Regions from separate parts of the Kitasatospora sp. NPDC056181 genome, predicted to be linked through region 1. Evidence: riboswitches for the same ligand, from Rfam matches in the RefSeq annotation. Region 1 holds a riboswitch; each other region holds the start of a gene.

Evidence for each region. Region 1 has a riboswitch for cyclic di-AMP ahead of ACFC1F_RS19060 (transglycosylase family protein). Riboswitches for the same ligand answer to the same signal wherever they lie in the genome.
Region 2: linked by a shared signal. The riboswitch ahead of ACFC1F_RS06555 (NlpC/P60 family protein) and the one ahead of ACFC1F_RS19060 (transglycosylase family protein) in region 1 are both predicted to bind cyclic di-AMP.
Region 3: linked by a shared signal. The riboswitch ahead of ACFC1F_RS24145 (M23 family metallopeptidase) and the one ahead of ACFC1F_RS19060 (transglycosylase family protein) in region 1 are both predicted to bind cyclic di-AMP.

What each region holds. Positions count from the first base shown of each region.
Region 1 covers NZ_JBHJUK010000046.1:8,774-14,086, forward strand. The annotation lists gene ACFC1F_RS19050 (septum formation initiator family protein) at 1-423, opposite strand, end outside; gene eno (phosphopyruvate hydratase) at 593-1,879, opposite strand; gene ACFC1F_RS19060 (transglycosylase family protein) at 2,127-3,020, opposite strand; cyclic di-AMP (ydaO/yuaA leader) riboswitch at 3,026-3,197, opposite strand; gene ACFC1F_RS19065 (cytochrome P450) at 3,424-4,740, opposite strand; gene ACFC1F_RS19070 (SDR family NAD(P)-dependent oxidoreductase) at 5,077-5,313, shown strand, end outside.
Region 2 covers NZ_JBHJUK010000009.1:97,870-103,182, forward strand. The annotation lists gene ACFC1F_RS06545 (hypothetical protein) at 1-708, opposite strand, end outside; gene ACFC1F_RS06550 (NlpC/P60 family protein) at 849-1,913, opposite strand; gene ACFC1F_RS06555 (NlpC/P60 family protein) at 2,140-3,291, opposite strand; cyclic di-AMP (ydaO/yuaA leader) riboswitch at 3,302-3,456, opposite strand; gene ACFC1F_RS06560 (C40 family peptidase) at 3,783-4,826, opposite strand; gene ACFC1F_RS06565 (NYN domain-containing protein) at 5,037-5,313, opposite strand, start outside.
Region 3 covers NZ_JBHJUK010000067.1:17,615-22,927, forward strand. The annotation lists gene ACFC1F_RS24120 (SpoIIE family protein phosphatase) at 1-226, opposite strand, end outside; tRNA gene ACFC1F_RS24125 (tRNA-Ile) at 410-486, shown strand; gene ACFC1F_RS24130 (TetR/AcrR family transcriptional regulator) at 576-1,145, opposite strand; gene ACFC1F_RS24135 (alpha/beta fold hydrolase) at 1,190-2,017, opposite strand; gene ACFC1F_RS24140 (YiaA/YiaB family inner membrane protein) at 2,127-2,417, opposite strand; cyclic di-AMP (ydaO/yuaA leader) riboswitch at 2,663-2,821, shown strand; gene ACFC1F_RS24145 (M23 family metallopeptidase) at 2,834-3,694, shown strand; gene ACFC1F_RS24150 (hypothetical protein) at 3,811-4,683, opposite strand; gene ACFC1F_RS24155 (GNAT family N-acetyltransferase) at 4,726-5,313, shown strand, end outside.

The sequences.
Region 1 (5,313 bases):
GGGAGGGGCGAGGGCTGCGGTGTCGGCGGCGTCCACCGAGTCCCAGACGCTGGCGTACCAGGGCTTGGCGGCCTTCGCCTGGGCGGCGGCCGCACCGTCGGACGGGGCGGGCGAGGACGCGGAGGACTTGGTGGCACCCTGGCCGGCCGGGTCCACCGCGATGTACGGGGTCTCCCCCGGCATCGCGTAGTGCAGCCGGGAGCGGGCCTGCGCCTTGACGTACTCCGGGTCCTGCCAGCGCGTCTTCTCCCGGCGCAGCTGCTCGACCTGCTGCCGGGCGTGCTCGGCCTTCGCCCGCTGGGCGGAGATCTCGGAGCGCTGGGAGATGAACTGCCGGGTCGGGTAGGCCAGGATCGCCACCAGTGAGCAGAGCACCAGGACGAGGACGGTCGCCCGGCTCGTGAAGCGAGGCCGGGCCGCCAAGCCCGGAATCCTCCAGCCTGCCATCTCCCGTATCCCCTCCTGGTCGCGACGGTGCCCCGCCGTCCACCCTACGGGGTGAACGGCGGGGCACCGGTCAGGCTTGCGCCGGCGGGCGCGGGTCAGCCCTCGGACGTACGGCGTTCACCGGTCCTCGGGGCGACCGTGCGCGTCACTCCGCAGCGCGGAAGCGCGGGAAGGCGCCGCGGCCGGCGTACTCGGCGGCGTCGTCGAGGATCTCCTCGATGCGCAGCAGCTGGTTGTACTTGGCGACGCGCTCGGAGCGGGCCGGGGCACCGGTCTTGATCTGGCCGCAGTTGGTGGCGACGGCCAGGTCGGCGATGGTGACGTCCTCGGTCTCGCCGGAGCGGTGCGACATCATGCAGCGGTAGCCGTTGCGCTGGGCCAGCTCGACGGCGTCCAGGGTCTCGGTCAGCGAACCGATCTGGTTCACCTTGACCAGCAGGGCGTTGGCGGTGCCGGTCTCGATGCCCTTGGCCAGGCGGGCCGGGTTGGTGACGAACAGGTCGTCGCCGACCAGCTGGACCTTGTCGCCCAGCTTGACGGTCATGGCCTTCCAGCCGTCCCAGTCCGACTCGTCCAGCGGGTCCTCGATGGAGACCAGCGGGTACGAGGCGACCAGGTCGGCGTAGTACTCGATGAGCTCGGCGGAGGTGAGCGCCTTGCCCTCGAACTGGTAGGCGCCGTCCTCGTAGAACTCGGAGGCGGCGACGTCCAGCGCCAGCGCGATGTCGCGGCCGGGCACGTAGCCGGCCTTCTGGATGGCCTCGGTGATGAGGTCCAGGGCCTCGCGGTTGCTGTCCAGGTTCGGCGCGAAGCCGCCCTCGTCGCCGAGGCCGGTGGAGAGGCCGCGCTCCTTCAGGACGCCCTTGAGGGTGTGGTAGACCTCGACGCCCCAGCGGACGGCCTCGGAGAAGGACTCCGCGCCGATCGGGGCGATCATGAACTCCTGGATGTCGACGTTGGAGTCCGCGTGCGAGCCACCGTTGAGGATGTTCATCATCGGGACCGGCAGGACGTGCGCGTTCGGGCCGCCCAGGTAGCGGAACAGCGGCAGGTCGCTGGCCTCGGAGGCGGCGTGCGCGACGGCCAGGGAGACGCCCAGGATGGCGTTGGCGCCGAGCGAGGACTTGTCCGGGGTGGCGTCCAGGTCGAGCATGGCCTGGTCGATCAGGCGCTGCTCGGTGGCGTCGTAGCCGACCAGCTCCGGGCCGATCTGCTCGATGACGGCCAGGACGGCCTTCTCGACGCCCTTGCCGAAGTAGCGGTTCTTGTCACCGTCGCGCAGCTCCAGGGCCTCGAAGGCACCGGTGGAGGCACCCGACGGGACAGCGGCACGACCGGTGCTGCCGTCGTCGAGGCCGACCTCGACCTCGACCGTGGGGTTGCCACGCGAGTCGAGAATCTCACGGGCTACGACGACATCGATGGACGGCACGAGGCATCTCCTAGCGGAAGCAGGTTCGACTGACGGTGGGTGCTGTCGGACGAACGATTGCGGAGTCGTTACGACCAGAGCCTAACCGCACGGGCTCTCGGGGCCACGCTGACCTCGGTCCCGTCTCAGCGTGTGGCCCTGCTACCCCCCGGTAGTTCACCTGGTTGCCCGACGGAAGCCGACCAGATGCGGACGAAGGGGGCCAAATCCGGCCCCCTTCGCCGAGTCACCGTGAGAGAGGGTGCGCTCAGCCGAGGTTGAGCACCTGTCCGGGCATGATCAGGTCCGGGTCGGCGCCGACGGTGCCGCGGTTGCCGTCGTACAGCGCCTGCCAGCCCCCGGAGAGCCCCTGGGTGGCGGCGATGCCGGCCAGCGTGTCGCCGGACTGGACGGTGTAGCCGTGGCCGGCGTGCTGCTGGGCCGCGGGGGCGCTCTGCGCGACCGGGGCGGCCTGCGCGGCGCGGTTGTCCTGACCCGCACCCTGGCCGGCGTACTGCTGGTAGACGCTCTGGTGGCTGGTCCAGTACCAGTCGCCGTTGCTCTGGTACCAGTACACCTTCGCGTCGGCGTCCCAGCCGCCGTGGCCGGAGAAGTCCGGGGTCGTGGCCTGCTGCTGCCCGTACTGCTGGGCCTGCTGCGCGTGCTGCTGGGCGGCGGGCTTCTGGGCCTGCTGCTGGGCCGGCTTCGGCTGGGCGGGCTTCTGGGCCGGCTTCGGCGCGGCGGGCTTGGCGTCCGAGGCGGTGTCGACCGAGGCCGGGGCACCGCCCTTGCTCAGGCCGGCCTTCTGCGAGCAGACCGGCCAGGCACCCGGGCCCTGCGAGGCGAGGACCTTCTCCGCGACCGAGATCTGCTGGCCCTTGCTGGCCTGGTTGGCCTGCGGCGCGTAGGACGTGCCGCCGTACGCCTTCCAGGTGCTGGAGGTGAACTGCAGGCCGCCGTAGAAGCCGTTGCCCGTGTTGATGCTCCAGTTGCCGCCGCTCTCGCACTGGGCGACCGCGTCCCAGGTCGAGACGGGGGCCGCCGAGGCGCCGGTGGCGGTGAGGATCGGCATCGCGAGTCCGACGCCGGCCACACCGGCGACTGCGATGGCCTTCTCGGCCTGGGTGCGACGACGGTGACGGCCAGTTCCAACGAACAGCATGAATGGGTCCCTCTCCGCACGCCTGCGAGGTGAGCTGTCGGGTTCGGACCGGGAGGTGGCCCGGCCGCGTCGCGCGGAAGGCTCTCTGCCCGCGCGGGCGGCTTCACCCCAAGCCGTGGGGGACGGCAACAAACCTGGTTCCCCCGCCCCTGCCCAGGGGTCTGGTCGGTTTCCCGTGGCACGGCGGGCAGGATTCGGCGTTCCGCGCACGAGGTCCGCAGCTGCGAACTTCAGGGAGGGTAGGCAGATCCTCTTACCAATCACAAGCTCATATCGCCGATATCACACAGAAATTACGGTGAGTGGCCGATCGCCTACCAACGAAGGCGGTATGTCCGCTTTGATGACGGTTCAACCCCCCTGTTTCGGCGTGTCGGAGACGTCCCGTCAGTGTGTCGAGGCATCAGTCCGTGATGTCGGAGGCCCCGGCGGAGGGCTCGTCAGCAGGGACGACGGGCTTCTTCTCGGGAGTGAATTCGACCGGAAGTTCACGAAGTCCACGCATGATCAGACCACCTCGCCAGCGCAGGTTGTCCGGGTTCTCGGCCAGCCGCAGATCCGGCAGCCGGGAGAGCAGGGTGGCCAGCGCCGCCCGCCCCTCGAGCCGGGCCAGCGGGGCGCCGATGCAGTAGTGGATGCCGTGCCCGAAGCCCAGGTGCGGGTTGTCCGCCCGGGCCAGGTCGAGGGTGTTCTCGTCGGCGAACCTCGCCGGGTCCCGGTCCGCCGCCGCGAGCACCACCAGCACCGGGTCGCCGACCGGGATCGCCACCCCGCCGATGGTCAGCGGGCTGGTCGCGAACCGCCAGGTGGCCAGCTCCACCGGCCCGTCGTAGCGCAGGAGTTCCTCGATCCCGGTCTCCAGCAGGGCGCTCTCCCCGCGGGCGATCGAATCCTGCAGCAGCGCCCGCTGGTCCGGGTTGCGCAGCAGGGCGTAGGTGCCGTTGCCGATCAGGTTGACGGTCGTCTCGAACCCGGCGAAGAGCAGGATGAAGGCCATCGCCGCGGCCTCGTTCTCGGTCAGGTGCTCGCCGTGGTCGCTGGCCCGGATCAGGCCGGAGATCAGGTCGTCGCCGAGGTCCGCCCGCTTGCGGTGGATCAGCTCCGCCAGGTAGGCGCGGATCCGCTTCACCGCCCGCCCCACACCACCGCGCTGGCCCCCGCCCTGGCCCGGCCTGGTGTGCCGCACCATCATGCCCGCCCAGTCCCGGAAGTCGTCCTGGTCCTCCGCGGGCACGCCGAGCAGGTCGCAGATCGCGTAGATGGGGAGGGGGAAGGCGAACTCGTGGATCAGGTCGGCGCTGCCGCGCTCCGCGAAGCCGTCGATCAGCCGGTCGGTGAGCTGCTGCACCCTCGGCTCGAACTCGGCCACCCGGCGGGGCGTGAACGCCTTCGAGACCAGCCGGCGCAGCCGGGTGTGGTCCGGCGGGTCGATGTTCAGCAGATGCGTCATCAGGTTGGCCTGGCGTTCGCCCGGGATGCCGACCCGGCCCGTGCTGTGGGCCTGCGTGCTGTGGTGGAGCGGGTTCTTGGAGAGCCGGCTGTCGGCGAGGGCCTGCCGGGCGTCCGCGTACCTGGTCACCAGCCAGGCCTCGACCCCGCTCGGCAGGGTGGTGCGGTGCACCGGCTCGTGCTCCCGCAGCCACGCGTAGGCCGGGTACGGGTCGGCGGCGAAGTCCCAGGTGAAGAGCGGCGGGCGGGCGGAATCGGGCTGAACTGGCATGTGTCGACGGTATCCGGTGGGATCCCCGGGGTCCGGGGGGCGGTTCCCGGAGGTGCGGGGCGTTGGCGGGGCGTCGGCGGGACGTCCGTCCGACGGGGCCGGGGGGCGGTTCCTCGGGGTGTCGCGGGGAGTCGGCGGCGTGTCGCGGGGCGTCGGCGGGGCGTCGGCGGGGCGCCTGTTCGAGGGGCCCTGCCGAAGGGTTCCCGGGCGTGGCAGGCGTGAGCCTGGTCACCTGAGGGGTAATCCCTGTTGCGGAGGGTCAGGACAAGCCTACGATCCTCCCGCAAAGCAACACGTGGGCGCCGGTGCGGAGCCGCCCACAGGGAGGAGCGCACCATGCGGGTCACCGGGGCAGTCGTGGTCATCGCCGTACTCGACGGCGGGTCGGGTGCCGATCTCGCACGCCGCTTCACCGCCGCCGGCGCCGTCGGGGTGCTCATCGCCGACCAGCGGGAGGGCATCGCCGAGGACCTCGCCACCGAGCTCGACCGGCCCGGCTGCCCGGTCGTCGGCGTCTGCGGCGACATCCGCCGCCCCAGCGACGTCGCCGCCCTCGTCGACACCGCCGAGAAG
Region 2 (5,313 bases), on a different contig from region 1:
CCAGTCGGCGACGCCCTCGGAGAGCCAGAGCGGCGTCCAGGCGCGGGTGTCGGCCCGGGTCGCCACGTGCACGGCCTCGTGGGTGATCACCACCTGGCGGCCGAAGTCGCTGAGCCCGCCGTACGCCTGCGGGTTGAGCACGACCCGGTCGGCCGGGGTGTGCCAGGGCGCGCCCGGCGCCGCGGTGGTGACGGCCGCCATGGCGCTCCAGGCGGCCGGTTCGGCCTCCAGCAGCCGGGCGAACTGCGCCTCGGTGGCGGGCACCTCCAGCAGCAGCCGGTTCGCCCAGCCCGTGCCCCAGAGCCCGGCGACGGCCACGACGGCCCGGTCGGCGACGGCGGCCGGGCCGGCCGGGTCCGGCCCGCCGGCCACGCCGAGCACCAGGGCGCGCTCGCCGCGGACCGCCGTGACGGTGCCGAGGTCCCAGAGCGGCGGCGGTCCGCCCGCGCCCTCCTCCCGCTCGACCCGCCAGCCGTCGGCGGCGCGCAGCAGCGTGAGCCGGCGGGGGTGGACCACGGGGTACTCGTCGTACCCGGCCACCCGCACGGCGAGCTCGGCGTTGACGGTGAGCCGGTCCGGCGTGCCGGCCGGGCCGAGCACGAGGTTGCGGTAGCCCGCCTCGGCCAGCGGCAGCGCGGGCGGCCCGGCGGCCAGCGCCCGGGCCCGTGCGGCCAGCAGCGCCTCCACCTCGGCCCGGTGGTCGGCCACCCGGGCGGGTGCCGCCGGGGCGGCCCCGGGCAGCGAGAGCTGCGCCAGCCCGCCGGCGGCGAGCAGCAGCGCACCGCGCCGGGACAGCGCGCAGCGGCGTGCCCCGGCGTCGGCGGAGGAGGGGGTCGGGCCGGACCGGCTCAGAGCCGGATCACCCCCGCGACGGGCATCGCGTTGACGCTCTCGTACCGGACCTTGGCCCCCGGGTACGGGGCGTGCACGATCACCCCGCCGCCGGCGTACATGCCGACGTGGTGCATGTCCCGGTAGAAGATCACCAGGTCTCCCGGTCGTGCGTCGGAGATGCCGACCCGCCGGCCGGCGTACGCCTGGGCCTGCGAGGTGCGCGGCAGGGTCACTCCGGCCTGCCGCCAGCTCCAGTACATCAGACCGGAACAGTCGAACGCGCGGGGCCCGGTGGATCCGTACACATAGGGCGAGCCGATCATCCTCACGGCGGCGGCCAGCGCGGCGGCGCCGCGTTCGGACGCGGGCGGGGCGGTGCCCAGGTCGAGCCGGTCGGTGCCCCGGGTGGCACGCTGCTCGGCCTCGCGGGCGTCCTGGGCGGCCATCCGGGCCCGTTCACCGGCGCCCAGGCTGTTGAGCAGCTTCTGCGCCTTGGCCAGCCGCTGCTGGATCTGCTGCTTGCTCTCGGCGAGGGCGCGGCGGGTCTGGTCCAGTTCGACGAGCCTGGCGGAGGTCTCGGCGCGGCGCTGGTCGAGCCGGCGCTGACGGGCCACCACCTCGTGCAGCGTCTCGTTCTGCCGCTCGGCCGCCTGGTCCAGCGTGCGGGCCTTGGAGAGGTAGCCCTCGGGGTCGGCGGAGAGCATCAGCTGGGCGGTCTGCGCCATGCCGCCGCCGCGGTACTCGGCTCCGGCCACCGTGGCGAGGTCGCCGCGCAGCTGGTTGAGCTCGTCCTGGGCGACGGCGACCTGCTGCTGGAGGTCTCCGGTCTGGTGCTGGAGCCGCTGCTGTGCGTCGAGCGCCGCGTTGTACCGCTCCGAGGCCTGTTCGGCCTCGTCGTAGAGCTGCTCGACCTGTGTCTTGACGTCCTTGAGGCCGGACGGTGCGTCCGGCGAGCCCGGCGCGGCCTGGGCCGTGCCTCCGGTGGCCATGCCGAGCACGGTGGTGGCCGCCGCGGTCAGCACCAGCGCACGGGCGAGCGCGTGCGCACCTGACAGCGGGGAACGGCGGTGCACGGCCATGCGACGGTGGCTCCTGTCCTGCGGCCCGGCCCCGCCGCCGCACCGGGGGGCGGGCGGCTCTGGAGCGGGAGTCCGGTGGCAGACGTTAGCGAGTCCGGGCGATCGAGTCCAAACCCCTCCCAACCCGAATATTTGACTCCCAATCGGACATTCGGCCGAGCCACCGGAAAAGCCGCAGGCCCGGCCTCCCGCGAGGGGAGACCGGGCCTGCCGGGGCTGATGCGGATCAGACGCGCACGATTGCCGAGATCGGCAGCATGGTGGCGGTCTCGTACCGGACCACCGCACCGGGCTTCGGCGCGTGGATGACCTGCCCGCCGCCCACGTACAGGGCGACGTGGCTGGCGTCCGCGCGGTAGATGATGAGGTCGCCGGGCTGGGCGTTGGCGATGTTGGTGCCGATGTTGGTCCCGGCGCCGGCCTGCTGCTGCGAGGTGCGCGGCAGCGACACGCCCGCCTGGGCGTAGGCCCAGCCGGTCAGGCCGGAGCAGTCGAAGGAGCTCGGGCCGGTGGCACCGTAGACGTACGGCGAACCGAGCTTGCTCTCGGCGGCGGCGATCGCGGCGGCGGCGCGCGAGCCGTTGGCGGCGGGCGCGGACGGCGCGGCGGGCTTGCTCGCCGCCGGCGTCGAGGACGACGAACCGCTGAGGTCGGTGCGGGCGTTGTCGCGGGAGGCGCGGTCGGCGTCGGCCTTGGCCTTGGCGTCGGCCTTCGCGGCGTCCGCCTTCGCCTTCGCCTCGGCGGCGGCCTTCTCCTCGGCCGCGCGCAGTGCCTGGCGCTCCTGCTCGGTCAGCGTGTTGAGCAGGTCCTGGGCCTTGGCCAGCTTCGCCTGGACGTCCTCCTTGGACGCCTTCAGCTGCTGGGTGGTCGACTCCAGCTCGCCGAGCTTCGCCTGGGCCTCGTTGCGGTCCTGGTCGAGCTTGCGCTGCTGCTCCTGGAGGTCCTTCAGCGCGCCGGACTGGGTGCTGCTGGCCTGGGTCAGGGCGCCGGCCTGGTTCAGGAAGTTGTCGGGGCTGGACGAGAGCATCAGCTGGACGGTGGACGATATGCCGCCGTTGCGGTACTGCTCGCCGGCGATCTCGGCGAGGCCGCCCTGGGCCTCGATCACCGACGCCTGCTGACGGGCCACCTTGTCCTGGAGCTCGCCGACCTGCTTCTGCAGCTCCTGCTGCTTGGCCTGCGCGCCGTTGTACTTCTCGGTCGCCTGCTCGGCCTGCTCGTTGAGCTGGTCGACCTGCTCCTTGACCTGGTCCTTGGTCGGCGTCGGGTCGGCGTGGGCGCCGGACTGCGCGGAGAGGGCGACGGCTGCCGCGGCGACACCGGTCATGATCGAGACCCGGGCGCGGCCGGCAGGCTTGGGACGACGATGGGACGCCACGAAGGCGGACTCCTTCTTCCAACGCCCGCCTACCGGGTGAGCTGACGGGTTCGGGCCGGAAGCGTGCCCTACGACGCCTCACCGACCGCTCCAGCGGCCGACCTGGCGCCGATTCACCCCGGAGGAACATGGTTCCCCGGCTCCGCTCCACAGCGCCCCAACTACGGGGCTCCCCGTCGGACAGGTCGTGCGACCCGTCCCGCTGCTTCGACGAACTCGGCGGTAAACCCCCGCCGCCACCCAGGCTGGGTGATCGACTGTGCGGTGGTTCGAGACACGACCCTAGTAACAGAACCGTGATCCGTTCAAATCCTTGTCAGAAAAAAGACGGGAGAATACCCAAGTTCATTTGTGAATATGACCGGGCGTGACCAGCGCCGCACACGGAGCTGATCGCTTGTCACCGTGCGGCCGGAAACGCCGACGCCACCCCCGTCCGGAGGTGGCGCGGATCACAGGGCCGCGTCCCGGCCCTCGGGCGTGCCGGTCCGTCAGACCCGGCGGATGGTGTTGATCTTCATGGCGTCGGCCTTCATCACCTTCACCACGTCGCCGGTGTGCGGGGCGTGCACGACCATGCCGTTGCCGATGTACATCCCGACGTGGCTGCGGTCGTCGCGGTAGATGATCAGGTCGCCCGGCTGGGCCTCGGCGAGCGAGGGCACCCGGGTGCCGTAGTTGCCCTGGGCCTGCGAGGTGCGCGGCAGCGAGACGCCGGCCTTCCCGTACGCCCAGACCATCAGGCCGGAGCAGTCGAAGCCGCTCGGCCCCGTGGCACCCCAGACATACGGCGAACCCTGCTTGCTCATCGCGTTGGCGACAGCGGCACCGGCCATGCCGCTGCCCTGCGGCAGGCTGCCGAGGTCGGCCCGCTCGCTGCCGCGCGAGGCCCGGTCCTCCTGCTGCTGGGCGGCCTTCAGGGCGGCCCGGTCCGCCGCGCTGAGCGAGTTCAGCAGGTCCTGGGCGGCCTTGAGCTTCTGGTTGACGTCGGCCTTGGACTGGTTGAGGTCCTTGGTCGTGCTGTCCAGCGAGGCGAGGATCGCGGCCGCCTCGGCCTTCTGCTGGTCCAGCCGGCGCTGCTGGTCCTGGAGGCCCTTGAGCGCGTCGGCCTGGCTGGAGCTGGCCTGCTCCACGCTGGAGGCCTTGTCCAGGTAGCCGGACGGGTCGGAGGTGAGCATCAGCTGCACGGACGGGTCGATGCCGCCGGAGCGGTACTGCTCGCCGGCCACCGCCGCCAGACCGCCCTGAAGCTGGGTCATCTGGTCCTGGCCGCGTGCCACCTGGTCCTGGAGCTGGTCGGACTGCTTGCGGAGCTGGTCGGCCCGCTCCTTGGCGCCGTTGTACTTCTCGGTCGCCTGCTCCGCCTCTTCCTGGAGCTGGTCGATCTGCGCCTTCACGTCCTCCTTCTTGGGGGACGGGCTGGGCGCCGCGTGGGCGGCGACCTGGGCGGACAGGGCGACCGCGGTCGCCGCGGCAGCGGTGAGCACGGAGACCCGCGCGCGGCTCGGCTGCTTGGGACGGCGGTGGGAGGCCAAGGACCGGCTCCTTCTTCCAACGGACTCACCCGATCGAGTGAGAATCCGGAAAATAGGTTTGACGCCAGACCCTAGTGAAGATCCAGGCTTTGCGCCACTCCCCCGATGGCGTGAACTCCGGCCCGCCGCCCTGACTTCACAAGATCCCCACACCACCGCAAACCGGGCGCTGACCAGGCGTCATCCCCGTCGCGAAGGGCCTGCAACAGCCTACGGCCGGGCCAGCCGGTTCAGCAGCAGAATCGAGGCCACGGGGCGCGCGCCGGCCTTCCGCACGCCGTCGGCGACCTCCCGGTCCGTGGAGACCACCACGACCGGACGGCCCTGCGGCTCGGCCCGCACCAGGCGGCGGATCAGTTCGTCCGCGGTCTCCCCGGTCCGGCTGAAGCGGACCCGGACCCCGCGCGGCGGCGCCATGATCACCGGCACGTCCAGGTCCTGCCCGTCGAACACGCAGGTGACCTCCGCCTGGGTGCGCTGGGCCAGC
Region 3 (5,313 bases), on a different contig from region 1:
AGGCGGCGAGCCGGAGCATTCCGGCGGAGTCCAGCAGGTAGAGCGCGGACCCCTCGCCGGTGATCCAGCCGGGGCCCTCGGCGAGGATCGTGCCGAGGAGTTCGGCGGCGCTGGTGCAGCCGAGCAATAAGCGGACGCAGCGCATGGCGCTGCGCGCGGTGGGGCTGCTGCGCGGCGTCCGGCTCTCGTCCTCGGAGGGGGGAAGCCACGGCGAGGACAGGTCCATGGGATGCCCGGCCTTTCCGTTGCCCTGTCGGGGTGGTGCCTTATCGGACACCCAATTCTTAATACCTTATTTCTTAAGCCGGTGAATGGTCGCCCAGGGTGCCACGGAGGCCCCCGGACCGGAACGCCGTGGCACCCGGTGCGACCGACGGGCCGCCGGTCGAGTAGGATCGGCGAGCGGCAAGGGCCTATAGCTCAGACGGTTAGAGCGCTTCCCTGATAAGGAAGAGGCCACAGGTTCAAGTCCTGTTAGGCCCACCACCGCGAAGGGCCCGGAGCGATCACGCTCCGGGCCCTTCGGCGTCCCTGCGGCCGGCCCCCGCGACCGGCCCCGGTGGGCGCGTCCCGCCTCAGGCCCCGGGCCAGTCGCGCAGGCCGTGGGTGAGGACGGTGATCAGCCGGTCCTGGGTGTCGCCGAGGTCCTCGGCGAGCTGGAAGGCGCCGCCGATGGAGAGCGAGGCGAAGCCGTGGGCCACCGAGCGGACGGCGCGGGCGGCGTGGATCGCCTCCGACCCGGCGAGCCCGTACTCGCGCAGCACCGCGATGATCACGCCGACCAGCCGCGTCGCCGCCCGGGTGAGGTCGTCGTCCGGCTGCGGGGCCTGCGGGAGCGAGTTGTAGCGGTGCGGGTACTCGGTGGCGTAGGCGTGGTAGGCGCGCAGGACGGCGGCGACGGCGTCGTCCCCGCCCCGGCCGACGGCCGCCTCGGCGAGCCGGTCGGCCAGCTCCTCGGTGACCCGGACGGCGACCAGCCGGCGCAGTTCCGCGAGGCCGCCGCTGACGTGCTTGTAGAGCGAGGGAGTGGCCACCCCGGCCCGCGCGGCGACCGCGGCCAGGGTGAGGGCCTCGGGGCCCTGCTCGTCGATGAGGGCGAGGGCGTGGCCGACGACCTGCTCGGGGGTGAGTCCTACTCGGGGCATGGGGGCGGTTCTCCGTGGGTCCGGTTCCGGTGGGGCGGGAGGGCTCAGGCCAGCTCGGCGAGGAACCCGAGCAGCGCGTCGGCGGTCGCCTGCGGGTGGTCGGCCATCGGGTAGTGGCCGGCGCCCTCGATCATCACCTTGCGGCCGTTCAGCGCGGCGGCCTGCCGGTCGGCGACCACCTCCGGCTTGGGGAAGTCGGGGTCCTTGCTGCCCATGACGACCAGCGCCGGGCACCGCACGGCCGCGGTCCAGCCGACGGGCGCCGAGTCCCCGCGGACCTGGCCGCGGGTGGCGGTCTTGCGGCCGGGCGTGCGCATCGCGGCGACCAGCCCGTCCACGTACGCGTCGAAGTCGGCCGGCTTGGCGGTCGGGTAGGCCATCCTGCGGTGGTAGAGGCCCCAGAAGGCCGGGGAGTGCACCAGCAGCTTGCCCATGACGCCGAACATCGCGCGCTGCAGGGCGTTCGGCGGCAGGTTCTCGACGAAGGCGTCCAGCAGGACGATCCCGGCGACCCGCTCGGGTGCGTCGCCGGCGGCCTTGACCACGGTCGCGCCGGTGTACGAGTTGCCGGCGAGGACGGCGCGCCCGATGCCGAGGTGGTCGAGCAGGGCGAGGACGTCGGCGGCGATCGCGGCCGGCGAGTAGTCGTCCCAGACGATCGAGGAGTCGCCGAAGCCGCGCAGGTCCATGGTGATCACGCGGCGGCCGGCGGCGACGAGCAGCGGGCGCAGGTGCCGGTAGGCGGCCCGGCTGTCGAGCATCCCCGGGAGCAGGACGACGGGGGCGCCGTCGCCCTGCTCGGTGTCGTCGTAGGCGATCCGGCCGCCGGTGACGTCGAGGTACTGCGTGGTGGGGGCGGTGGTGCGGGACATGGGGGCCTCCTCGGTCCGCCGGGGCGTCGGCGGTGGTGCCGACACCCATAAAGCTAAGGCTAATAGCCTTAGCCGTCAAGCTATCGACCGGATCCGAGGATGGCCCGGATCAGACCCCCTCCACCTTGAACGGGTCGTGCTCGGCCAGCAGCTTCTCCAGCCGGGCCTGGTCCACCCGGGTGACGATCTCGCTGTTCTCCTGCTTGTCGCGGACCACCTTGGCCAGGGTGAACGAGGAGGTGACGGTGTAGAGCAGGCCGACCCCGAGGAAGGCCCGGGTCCAGCCGCCCACCGGGAGGTAGGCGATCCCGGTCGCGAGGGCGCCGGCGGAGAGGGCGAAGGAGAGCACGGCCTGGACGTAGTACGCGGCCGTGGTGCGTGACTGCATCGGTGCGTTCATGGCGTCAGGATGGCCGCGCCGGGCCGGGTCGCACATGAGTAGGGGTACTCAAGTAGGGGTTCGTTCGTTGACGTCCAATAACGTTCGGTAGTGTCAGTTGTTGTCAATCGCCCCAAAATGCCCATCGGGTCACGTAGTGTCCGGGCTGTGTCCGGCTGCTCCTGACGGATGGCTTGGAATCAGGGGCTCCTAGGATTAACGTTTGATAACGCAGCGCGGTCCCCAACGCCGTACCCAGACGGCACCGTGCGCCGTCGCCTAATCCCGCCGGCCGGCCTTCGGGCAGGCCAGGGAGCCGGGGAACCACGTTCCTTGGGGTGAATCGGCCGGGCCCAGGCCCAGCCGTAGGAGACCTTCCTGCTCCGAACCCGTCAGCTAACCCGGTAGGCGCGAAGGAAGGAAAGGAGCGCGCCTCCGTGGCGTCGACGCACTCTCCGGCAAACCTGCCCGGCTCCTCCGCCGGCACCCAACTGCTCGACCACCCGTGGCCGCCCGCCCACCCGGGCGAGTACGGCGGGCCCTCCGACGAGGCGGCCCCGCAGGCCGCCGAGGCCAACCGGCACCGGATGCCGCGTCAGACCCGCGGGACGGCTCCGCTGCTCGGCGTCACCGCCGTCGCCGCCACCCTGGGCGCCACCGGCTTCGCCTCCGCGACCCCGGCCGCCGCCCCCGCCGTCGAGGCCCCCGACGAGACCCCGGTCGCCCTCGCCGCCGACCCCGGCCTCGCCCTCGCCGCCCGGATCCAGCAGCAGGCCGACAGCCAGCGCACCGCCGCCGAGGAGGGCGCCCGGCTCCAGGCCGCCAAGGAGGCCGAGGCCAAGCGCGCCGCCCAGCAGCAGGAGGCCAAGCGGGCCGCCGAGGAGGCCGAGAAGGCCAAGCTCGCCGCCATCAACCTGCCGGTGCGCGACTACAACCTCTCCGCCCACTACGGCCAGAGCGCCTCCTACTGGGCCCACCTGCACACCGGCCTGGACTTCGCCGCCGACACCGGCACCCCGGTCTACGCCGTCGGCCAGGGCACCATCACCTCGGCCGGCTGGGCCGGCTCCTACGGCTACCGGATCGTCGAGACGCTGCCCGACGGCACCGAGATCTGGTACTGCCACCTCTCCTCGATCATCAAGGGCTCCGGCAAGGTCGTCCCCGGCCAGCAGCTCGGCAAGGTCGGCGCCACCGGCAACGTCACCGGCCCCCACCTGCACCTGGAGGTCCGCCCGGGCGGCGGCGCCCCGGTCGACCCGGAGAGCTGGTTCGAGCAGCGCGGCATCACCCCCTGACGAGCACCGGAGTGCCCCGGCCGTCACGACGACGGCCGGGGCACCCGTGCGTCCCGCCCAGGGGCACGCCCCGGGGGCGCGGACCGGACCAGGCCCGCGCCCCCGTGCCCCCGCGCTCACTCCCCCGGCAGCTGCGCGAGGTACGCGTCGATCTCCTCCTGGCCGGGCTCCGGCGCGAGGTCCGGGAACTCCGCCACCAGCAGCCGCGGAAGCCCCGGCACCGTCCACTCGCCGAACAGGTCCAGCGCCGCCTCGACCGCCGCCTCCTCGAACGCCCCGAAGTCCCCCGCCAACTCGTCCGGCATCGGGCGGCCCAGCGCCGTCAGCTCCGCCAGGTTGCGGTAGCTGCGCCGCATCAGGCCCTGCTCCAGCAGCCGCCGGGCGCCGTCCGTGGCCATCCCGACCGAGAGCACCCGGGCCGCGCCCCAGCCCTCCTCGTCCGCCTCGTCCAGCCAGCCGGCCGCCGCCAGCGCCTCGAAGGCGGCCCGCCGGTCCTCCTCGGCCAGCTCCCGGAACGCCGTCAGCCACTCCCGCACCGCCGCCTTGTCGGCGAGGTCGACGTCGTGCGCGCACAGCAGCACCGCGTAGAGCCGGGGCCAGGTCACCAGGTCGGCCCGGCGCAGCAGTCCGGCGGCCACCTCGCCCTGCCACTCGGCCTCCGCGTGCAGCCGCTCCTGCCGCTTGGCGTTGAGCCGCTTCGCCGCGCGCTGGTGGTCGACCAACAGCCGCACCGCCTCGCCGTACGCCAGCGGGTCCTGCTCGGGCGCGGGCTGGACGTACAGGTGGAGCCGCTCGTACAGCAGTTGCTCCACGGCGTTCGAGGTCAGCTCCGGCCAGCCGTCGTGCATCCTGCTCTCGCCCAGCTCCAGCAGCGCCAGCACCGCTCGCACCGCGGATTCGGCCACCGGCGCGCGGCCCTCGGCCTCCGCCCAGGCGAGCAGGTCGGCGGCCTTGGTGCGCGGGGCGAGCCGCAGGTCATCTTCTTCCATGTGACGTACGGTAATCGGAAAGCGCGGGTAGGGTCGGCAGACATGGTCCCCGTCCGACTCACCGGCCCCCGCCTGGCCATCCGCGAGTTCCACCACACGCCGGGCGACGTCGACGCCCTGCACGCGGTCTTCGGCGACCCGGAGGCCACCCGCTACCTGCCCTTCGAGCCGCGCGACCGCGAGGACTGCGCCGACCAGATCGAGCAGTACCTGGAGGAGGCGCTCCAGGAGGAGCGGACGGTCTACCGACTGGCCGTCACCCGGCACACCGACGCCGGCGACCCCGCCGACGCCACCCCCATCGGCACCGCCGCCCTCACCGTCGGCGGCCACCGCTCCGCCCACCTGGGCTACGCGCTGCGCGCCGACACCTGGGGCAACGGCTACGCGGGTGAGATCACCTCGCTGCTCTGCGACTTCGCGTTCGGGCCGCTCGGCCTGCACCGGCTGGCGGCCCGGGTGGACGTGGACCACGACGCCTCGGCCCGGGTGCTCACCCGGGCCGGTTTCCGCCTGGAGGGCCGGGTGCGGCACGACGTGTACCTGCGGGGTGCCTGGCACGACTCCTTCCAGTACTCCCTGCTCCAGGACGAGTGGCCGCCCGGACGGGGGGATAACCCCACCCCCGCT